2 regions of the Acetobacter ghanensis genome follow, and region 2 is predicted to be linked to the other one. Evidence: riboswitches for the same ligand, from Rfam matches in the RefSeq annotation. Region 2 holds a riboswitch; the other holds the start of a gene.
The links. A riboswitch is a leader RNA that binds a small molecule or an ion and turns the genes downstream of it on or off. The one in region 2 is predicted to bind cobalamin.

Region 1 (4,951 bases), on a different contig from region 2:
CGTCTGAGCAGATCACGAAGTTGATTGATAACCGGAAAGACTTCCTGATTATGGTCGCCACCGAGATCTTTCCATGCAGCCTGTTCCAGCTCGACGATCTCACGATCTTCAAAGAAAACGCGCTCCGTGAACGCGACCAGTATTGGCCACGCCAGATCCAGTAAAAAAGGCACTTTCAATCGTTTGATCGATAACAGCCCGAAGACACGGTTGGTCAACTCGTCACGGTCCTGCGGGACATATGAAATCCACAACTCCATCACGGGTTCTTCAATCCCTTGCGTTTCAATACGCAGGGTCTGATAGGGATATTGTGTCCTGATGGTCATGACGTCCCGATAGGCAAAATCCCGCCCATCACGACGTCTCTGACCGTAGATCAGAGCTTCACTCAAAGGCTGTTTGCCGCCAGTTCGTACAAACGTATAGCGAGCCTCGACAAAACCATCACCGTGATCCATTCCCAGAAATCGAGGCTTCATTTTGCCGACAAGGCGACTGTGCAGAACCTGATGATTCATATCCATCAGGTTTTCATGCATGAAACTGTAATGACAGTTCACGACCTGACCAAAGCGGCGCGTGCGGTAACGCCTGTCCTTTACTCTTGGAAAGTCAGGAAGCGGGATCTTGTCCGCAAGAGACTGCTCCCCCATGAAAACAAAAATGAGCCCACCTTTTTCCCGGCAGGCCCACGTCGTGAGATGCAGACATTGTGCCTCGGCAGAGACATCGGACGAAACACACTGGCCGTCCCTGTCATATCTCAGACCATGAGCGATGCAGCTTATTGCGTCACCATGCACGTCGCCTTTGCCCAAAAGAACTTGCCGGTGAGGGCATAGTCCGTCCAACGCGTAAGGCTCGCCGCTCTTTGGACGCACAACAACGATATGACGTCCGGCAAACCGGACATCGATTGCTTTCTCCCGTCTCAATTCACGGGACCATGCAACGGGATACCAGAAGTCAGGATTGGTTCTGATACGCCTTAAATCGGTGTGTTCTGCGCACACGGGATGTTCTGAAGTTTGACGAAATTCGTTTTCCATTGCCTCGGCATTTCATCCGGCTCAGACCAGGGCGAAAGGACGTAACGCTCTAGTATGGAGTGCTGTCCCGTCTCTCACATTTTGTCTGAGCAAGCGTAACCGTTATCACTACCGGACAAGGCGCGTGATTGCCCGGTTCCTGGACCCGAAGTGCTTAACGGCCAGGGGCTTTCAGCAGCACGAACATGTGTCGCGCATATCGGTCAGAAATGACGGGACAAGGGACTGTGGCCTGAAAAGATCCGGTTAACCGATTCAGTAGGAATGGTGGAAGCACGAGGCAGACAGGCATAGACTTTTCTCCTCCCTTCGGTCATCCCGCCCGACGGTTGGTGGCTGAACGATGGCAGGTCTCCTGGCTCACGGATCACGGCCGACTGGTTCCAACCTTCCCGCCCTCTATGGGAACAGTGGTCCACGTTCAGGGTGAACGAACCAGCAGCATACCGCCTACAGTTGCGGGAGCAGCCACCGACTATGCCTCTGGACGGTCATCTGCCCAGTGCGTGACGGTGTTCCCTATTAACCCGCTCGCGCGGGACCATCGAAGCGTTCGCCCTTGCACCATGCCGCCAGATGCACATAGCGCGCAAGACGGAACATCATGGAACGACAGAAGGCAGATATCGATTTTTTACATGCTAGATGGCAGATCAGTCTCTGATCTTATCCATTTTCGGCGTCACCCTGATCACATCTGATCTATGAACGATATTTATGTTTTAATGAAATAAAATCATTTCTGCTCAATAAAGTCTTCCGGCATAAGGCAGGCACGGCTCTTAACAGCAGGCATGATGAAGGCTTCAATGATCAGGGAAACAGCATTTGAAATAAAGCGCATTCGCTTCGATGAGAATTATCATCCATCCGACAGAACGCGTCTCACGACCAATTTCGCCAATCTGGCAAGAGGCGAAAGCCGTCAGGAAAACCTGCGCAACGTGCTCAGGATGATTGACAATCGTTTCAATGGCCTGGCGCATTGGGACAACCCCATGGGGGATCGCTACTCCGTCGAGCTTGAAATCGTTTCCATTGAGATGGACCTCGCCTTTGCCGGCAAGAACGACAGCTTTCCGCTGATCGAAGTTCTTTACACAACGATTGTCGATAAAAAGGCCAACAGGCGCATAGAAGGTCTCGCAGGAAACAGTTTTTCCTCATATGTACGGGATTATGATTTCAGTGTGCTGCTGCCCGGCTACAATAAAAACAAGGTAGAGTTCACCGTTCCTCAAAATTACGGAGATCTGCACGGAAATCTTTTTAAGAGCGTTGTGAATTCCACCGCTTATAGAAAGAATTTCAGGAAGCTTCCCCTTATATGCCTCAGCGTTTCAACCAACCGAACCTATTATCGGACCGAAAATCAGCATCCTGTTCTGGGGGTTGAATACCAGCAGCGTGAATTTTCTCTGACAGATCAGTATTTTAATAAAATGGGAATGCAGGTCCGCTATTTCATGCCCCACAATAGCGCAGCGCCATTGGCGTTCTATTTTTTTGGTGACCTGCTCTCTGACTATTCGACTCTTGAGCTTATCAGCACCATCAGTGTGATGGAGTCTTTTCAGAAGGTCTACCGCCCTGAAATCTACAATGCCAATGCTGCGGCCCCCGCCTGTTACAAGCCAAGCCTGCAACATCAGGATTATTCAAACACCCGCATTGTCTACGACCGCGAAGAGCGGAGCCAGTTAGCAACCGCACAGGGTAAATATACGGAAGAGAATTTTATCGAACCGTATCATGATTTTCTGGAACAGTGGTCTGCCATCTACGCCGCCTGATCAGTCAGAAACACAGGATAAAGTCTTATGAACAAACTGCTTCCTACCTCGACAGCTGGCAGCCTGCCCAAGCCGTCCTGGCTCGCAAAACCCGAGACTCTCTGGTCGCCCTGGAAATTGCAGGATGAGGAACTTGTCGAAGGTAAACAGGATGCGTTGCGCCTGACCCTGGACGATCAGGACCGGGCTGGCATTGATATCGTCAGCGATGGCGAACAGACGCGTCAGCATTTCGTCACGACGTTTATCGAGCATCTCAGCGGCGTCGACTTTGAAGACCGTCAGACGGTTAAAATTCGCAACCGTTACGATGCCAGTGTGCCGTCCGTTGTCGGTGCCGTGGCACGCGAGAAGCCCGTCTTTGTCGAGGGTGCGAAATTTTTGCGCACGCTGACAAAGAAACCCATCAAATGGGCGTTGCCTGGTCCCATGACCATGATCGATACGCTTTACGATGACCACTACAAAAGTCGTGAAAAACTGGCGTGGGAATTCGCCAAAATCCTCAATCAGGAAGCGAGGGAACTGGAAGCCGCTGGCGTCGATATCATCCAGTTCGATGAACCTGCCTTCAATGTTTTCTTTGATGAGGTGAATGACTGGGGCATCGCCACTTTGGAGCGGGCTATTGAAGGACTGAAATGCGAAACCGCCGTCCATATCTGCTATGGTTATGGTATCAAAGCCAATATCGACTGGAAAAATGCTCTTGGAGAAGAGTGGCGGCAGTATGAAGAGATTTTCCCCAAGCTTCAGAAATCCAATATCGATCTGATCTCGCTGGAATGTCAGAATTCCCGTGTTCCGATGGATCTGATCGAACTCATTCGTGGGAAAAAGGTGATGGTCGGCGCCATTGATGTGGCAACCAATGCCATTGAAACTCCAGACGAAGTCGCAAATACGCTACGAAAAGCCCTTCAATTTGTGGATGCCGACAAGCTTTATCCCTGCACCAATTGCGGCATGGCCCCTTTGCCGCGTGACGTGGCGCGAGGCAAGTTGAATGCTCTGGGCGCAGGCACGAAAATCGTTCGCAGAGAACTTTCGGCCTGACAACCTGCCGTAGCTGGACGCCAAGAGAGGAAGAAACGCAGAGACGACCATGTCGATGCGGTCTTCCCAGAGCAAGCAGGAGACACTTTCTGTCAGTGGCAAGAAAATACAGTCTCCGGACCTTTCCCTCCATGCTTCATGCAGGACGTCGAATTTGTATTCAGATTCAGTGCACAAGAGGCCACGGTTATTGGTCGGGATGATGGAAAGCTGTCCCAAAAGAATCATGTAAACCATCATGATAAAATTTTGTGAGAGTGAACTAAAATGATATGTTTTTATGATTATATGAATTTTGTGCATTCGCGAGGTAGACCATGGGTGTTCTGGAGCGCAGTCATCTGACAATTATTCGGGAAGTCGCGCGAGAAGGCTCTTTGACGGCTGCAGGGATGCGTCTGAACCTGACCCAGCCGGCGCTCAGTCACGCGATCCGCAAGATAGAACAGCAGCTTGGCGTAAAGATATGGAGGCGGGAGGGACGCTCCCTTGTGCTCAATCAGGCAGGCGAATGGCTGCTTGCTTTGGCGAACCGCCTGCTTCCTCAATTTGAGCTGGCGGAAAGCCGCCTTGAACAGTTCGCAAATGGAGGACGTGGTACACTCCGCATCGGCATGGAGTGTCATCCCTGCTATCAGTGGCTTCTGAAAGTCGTCTCCCCGTATCTGGAGCGATGGCCCAAAGTTGACGTGGATGTAAGGCAGAAGTTCCAGTTTGGCGGTATTGGCGCGTTGTTCAGCAATGAGATTGACATCGTAGTCACCCCTGATCCGCTTTACAAACCCGGCCTGAAATTCACGCCGGTCTTCGATTATGAACTCGTTCTGGCCATTGGCCCTGAACATCCTCTTCGGAATGAGAAGTTCGTCTTGCCAGAACAGCTTGCTGGCGAAACATTGATCACCTACCCTGTCCCGTCCGAGCGGCTGGATATCTATACGCAGTTTCTGCAGCCTGCTGGTATTGGCCCACGACAGCAGAAGCAGATTGAAACCACGGATATCATGCTGGTGATGGTGGCGCATGGAAGGGGCGTTGCAGCACTTCCAC
Region 2 (4,951 bases):
GTGCGGTCCGGGTGCAGGCTGGTGAGGTCATGCAGGGCCAGATCCATTTGCACCAGCGCATCACGCGTGTTGTCCAGCGCTGCCAGTGTGGCGGGGTTGGAGGTCTGGCGTGCAAGTTGTTCCAGCGTTTTGAGCGCATCATGCAGGCAGGTGGAAAGCGGGGTTGCGTTGGTCAGCCAGTCGGGCTGTTCGGTCAGTTGCAGAACACGACCAAGTGTTTGCGCAACAAGCAGGTGGACGGAACGGGTTTCTTCCTCCCCGGCGGAAAAGGTCAGCCAGTAAGGATGGTAGCTGACAATCAGGCCCGTCAGGCGGCTCAGACACAGGCGCAGATTCCGTACGCGGTTCTGCATGTCCGGATCATCGGCCGCAGCAAATTCTATGGCTGGGGTCAGGCTTGCCATATTGGCCAGCAGTTTGCCGCGGCTATCATAAATAGGCTGCCCTAGTCCACGAAAAGCCGTGTTTGTACTTTCTGTTTTCTGTTCCTGTCTTTCCAGCGTGTTAATAACGGTTGTTTCCAACGCATCGGGGGAAACACGCTCACTTTCCGCTTTATGAAAGGTTCTGGCATGTAGAACCGTGTCCCGGAAGGCCTGCCCCAGCTTGTGGAGGACGGTGCTGGGCTTGCGGGGAGACGTGACCATGAACACACATGCCGTGACCACAATACCCGTTGCCACAACGGAGAGGCGGCTCATGGCGGACAGAAAAATGCCGTCAGGGTTGGCAAAAGCTGGCGCCGCAATAATAACAATGGTGTAGCCTGTCAGCACAGCCGCATAAGCGCGGAAAAACCGCAAAAATGTTGCCACCATGCAGGCCAGACCGACAAAAACGGACAAAGCGGCAAAATACAGAACCGGGGACTGCACAAAAACAGCCATAACCCCGACACTGATCGCAGCACCAATGATTGTGCCAATAATACGCCACACACTTTTGGAAACCATGGCCCCAACCGTGGGGTTGGCTACAATCAGCACCGTAGTGGCCGCACTGAGTGGGGATTGGAGCTGGAACACAAAGGCCAGAAAAAGGGCAATACCGATGGAAAGGAACACCCGCGCGGTATAGCCCGCCGTGGCGACAAAGCTGTTCCACTGGGCGTCGTTGGCAAACAGAGCCGGAGCCAAGCGATTGTTGACCCATTGCAGGAGCGTGCCGGGTGCGGCGGGCAGGTCAGATTGTGTGGACATGTTGCGCTTCGAGTAGGGTGGAGAGTGAACGGATAAGAAGATCGGTCTGGCTTGGCGGGAGGGCGCAACGTATCTCCCGCTCCAGATCGGCGGCAATGTGGTGGAACAGCCTGCATTGTTCCTTGCCTGCGTCTGTCAGAAACAGGCGTTTGGCACGGCGGTCCTGTGCATCGGGCTGGCGGATGATGAGCTTCTGTTTTTCCAGCAGGTCGAGAACACGCACCAGGGCCGAGCAGTCTATGTTCATGGTCTGGGCAAGGTCACGCTGGGTGGCGCCTTCTGGCAGCATACGCAGGTAAGCCATGGGCCGCATGACGGCTAGCGTCATACCATGTGGACGCAGGGCGCGGTCCAGACGTGTGCGCCACAGCATTGCCAGACGCATCACCCTGAAGGTGAGAGCCATACCGGGAAAATGCGCTTCGTCCAGCTCAGGCATGGCGCGCGGCTCAGTCATCTTGTCTCACAAATTAGGGTCATTATAGTTGATATAGAAATTATTTGCGCAAAATAAACAAACGCCTCGTCCGGGTCAATCATGTTCCGTGTCTGGTGGTTGTGGGGTGGAGCGTTCGTGCCATCCGGTATGGCTAGGCATCATGGCGGCTGCCTTGAAATGGCGCGGTTTTTGTGCGCATCATCCTGCCACTTGATGGTGCCCCCTGATCCGGGGGTGAAAAGGGAAGATCGGTGCAAGACCGTCGCTGCCCCCGCAACTGTAAGTATTCATCACGTTCCGCCGGGGCTGTGCCTCGGGTCAACCACTGGGTCCTGTCCGGATTCGGGAAGGTGCGGAACGCCGCCGTGCACCAGCCACAGGCTGGAGGGGCTGGGTACAAGCCAGGAGACCTGCCATCACAAGTATGTAAAGCCGTTCCTGCGGGGGCGGTTGTGTTCTGGCGTTGTTTGCTGGCGGGGTGCCCGGCAGGCACGGATGTACCAGATGGTGCATTTTCTTTGCCATATGCGTGGCAGAGGGCTGGTTGTGACTGCCCCATGCCTGCCGTTGTTCCACAAGCTGGAGCAATAGCCTGTTGGAAAGACGCATGACCGCAGAGAGTTCTTCGCTTTCATCCCCCAGTCAGGCCGAGCATGTCGGCTTACCAGTGCTGCATGTGTGCGTTACGTGCAGGCGGGGTGGTCCGGCCATGGACTGCCCGCCGGGTGCGCAGTTGTTGGAACGGTTGCAAACCCTGCTGGCGGCAGAGCAGCAGGCGGGCGAGGCACCTTCCGCCGTATTGCGCTCTGTGGCCTGTCTGGCTGCGTGCGACCGGGGGTGTACGGCGGCCATAGCGATGGAGGGGCGATGGACATGGTTGCTTGGCCATCTGGGAGCAGAAAAAGCAGAAGATATTCTGGCCTATGCGCGTTTATATGCAGCATCCGCCAAAGGGACTGTCATGCCATCCCGCCGTCCCGCATCCCTTGCCAACATGGTGCTGGGGCGCGTGCCCGCACTGCTTTATAATGAACAGGAAGAACCATGACTGCTGCCAAAACACGTGTCCCCGTGACCATTATCACCGGGTTTTTGGGGGCGGGTAAAACCACCTTGCTCCGGCATCTGCTCAACCGCGCACAAGGGCACCGCATTGCCGTAGTGGTGAATGAATTCGGCTCTCTTGGGATTGATGGCGAAATTCTGCGTGGGTGTGGCGTGGAAGGGTGCCGGGAGGAAGATATTGTCGAACTGACCAATGGTTGCCTGTGCTGCACCGTGGCGGATGACTTTTTGCCCACCATGGAAGCCCTGCTGGATCGGGCAGACCCGCCTGAGCACGTTGTGATCGAAACATCGGGGTTGGCGTTACCCAAGCCGCTGCTCAAGGCATTTGGCTGGCCAACCGTGCGCAACCGTATGACGGTGGATGGGGTTGTGGCGGTGGTGGATGCCCCCGCAGTTGCTGCTGGTCGGTTTGCGGATGATCCGCAGGCAGTCGAAGCACAGCGGGCGGAAGATCCCTCCCTCGACCATGACAATCCACTGGCCGAAGTGTTTGAAGACCAGATTAACGCAGCCGATCTGGTGGTGCTGAACAAAACAGACCTGCTGGACGCAGCACAACTGGATGCCGTTGAAAAGGAAATTCGGGAACACGCTCCCCGGCCGGTGCAGATTGTGCGTGCATCTGAAGGAAAAGTGGACCCGGCTGTGCTGCTGGGCATTGGTGCCGCCGCCGAGGGTGATCTGGCTGCCCGCCCCTCGCACCATGATGCGGAAGATGGTGAGCATGAGCATGATGACTTTGAAAGTTTTGTGGTTGTGGTGCCCGAACAGCAGACTGTCGATCAGTTCCTGACTATCCTGCAGGATACGGCGCGCAGGTTTGATGTCCTGCGTATGAAAGGTTTTGCCACAGTCAGCAAAAAGCCCATGCGGCTGGCGGTGCAAGGGGTGGGGAGCCGCTTCAGGCATGAATTTGACCGCCCTGTTGGCCCAACGGAAGAGCGTTCGGGACGGATTGTGGTGATCGGCCAGAAAGGGCTGGACGCAACCGCCATTGCCAAAGCCCTTGCCGGCCAGTTGGCCGCGTAAGAGGCCGGACCATGCACCTTCTGGTTCGGGAAAACCGGACGCTGGATGAGCAGGATAGTGCCGAAGATCTGGGCCTGCCCGGAGCGGACATTGTTGTTCTGTCTTTTACAGAGAGTGACCTGCTAGGGCTGCGTCATGCAGAGCAGCAGATGCGGGCGGAAGGGGTTCTCAACCTGCCCTCCGTGCAGGTAACGGGCCTTGCACGGCTGCGGCACCCCATGTCGATCGACCTGTATGTGGAAAGCACCTTGCAGGAGGCGCGTTGTGTTGTGGTGCGCCTGCTGGGGGGGCTGGACTACTGGCGTTATGGCGCTGAGGAAGTTGCGGCATGGGCACGGGCGCAGAATGTGCCGGTGGTGTTCCTGCCGGGGCACTCAGGTGGTACGGGCCAACCCGTGGGTGGCGCGGCGGATGATGACCGTCTGGCAGCTCTGTCCCACGGGGTATCTGCTGAACAGCGCCAGCGTTTGAATGGCTTTTTTGCACAGGGTGGTCCTAGCAACATGCGGGCTGCCTTACGCCTTATGGCGGTTCTTGCCGGAAGTGGTGAGGACGATGGCGCCCAGCCCGAGCATTTGCCTGCATGGGGACCTTACCGCACCTACCCCGCAAGGCGGGAAGGTAGCCAGAATGGTGGAGCAGCCTGCTCGGCTACAATCGTGTTTTACCGTGCCCATCTTCAGGCGTCAGATATGGCGGGGATGGAGCGGTTGGCGGAGGTGCTGGCCCAGCAGGGCTGTGCGGTAGAGCTGCTGTTTGTCACATCTCTCAAGGATCAGGCGGTCGCACGGGGTGTAACGGAGCATCTGCGCCGCACCAAACCGGATGTGGTGTTGAATGCGACCTGTTTTTCCGCACGGGGAGCACAGGGTTTTTCTCCATTGGATGGAGCGGGCGCGCCTGTGTTGCAGGTGTTGCAGCCCGGTAGCACGCAGGCCTTATGGGCCGAAAGTTCAAGAGGACTAGGGCGTTCGGACCTTGCCATGCAGGTCGTGTTGCCGGAACTGGATGGCACAATAGCCACTTTTCCCATTTCCTTTCGGCAGGAGAGTGCGCCGGGTTTGCCTGCGCAACGCGTTGCGTATGAACCCGGTATTCACATGGTGGCGGCACGGGCCATGGCATGGGCAAGACTGCGGCAGAAGCCCGCGGTGCAAAAGCACGTTGGTATTGTGCTTTCCGACTACCCCGGAGCAGGGCTGGAACAGGCCGGTGC

Region 1: linked by a shared signal. The riboswitch ahead of AGA_RS12585 (Rieske 2Fe-2S domain-containing protein) and the one ahead of AGA_RS04500 (DUF1636 family protein) in region 2 are both predicted to bind cobalamin.

What each region holds. Positions count from the first base shown of each region.
Region 1 is NZ_LN609303.1:39,687-44,637, reverse strand. It holds gene AGA_RS12585 (Rieske 2Fe-2S domain-containing protein) at 1-1,052, opposite strand, end outside; cobalamin riboswitch at 1,381-1,613, opposite strand; gene AGA_RS12580 (DUF1852 domain-containing protein) at 1,862-2,845, shown strand; gene AGA_RS12575 (methionine synthase) at 2,873-3,901, shown strand; gene AGA_RS12570 (LysR family transcriptional regulator) at 4,219-4,951, shown strand, end outside.
Region 2 is NZ_LN609302.1:915,937-920,887, forward strand. It holds gene AGA_RS04485 (FUSC family protein) at 1-1,199, opposite strand, end outside; gene AGA_RS04490 (MarR family winged helix-turn-helix transcriptional regulator) at 1,183-1,656, opposite strand; cobalamin riboswitch at 1,836-2,070, shown strand; gene AGA_RS04500 (DUF1636 family protein) at 2,246-2,686, shown strand; gene cobW (cobalamin biosynthesis protein CobW) at 2,683-3,735, shown strand; gene cobN (cobaltochelatase subunit CobN) at 3,747-4,951, shown strand, end outside.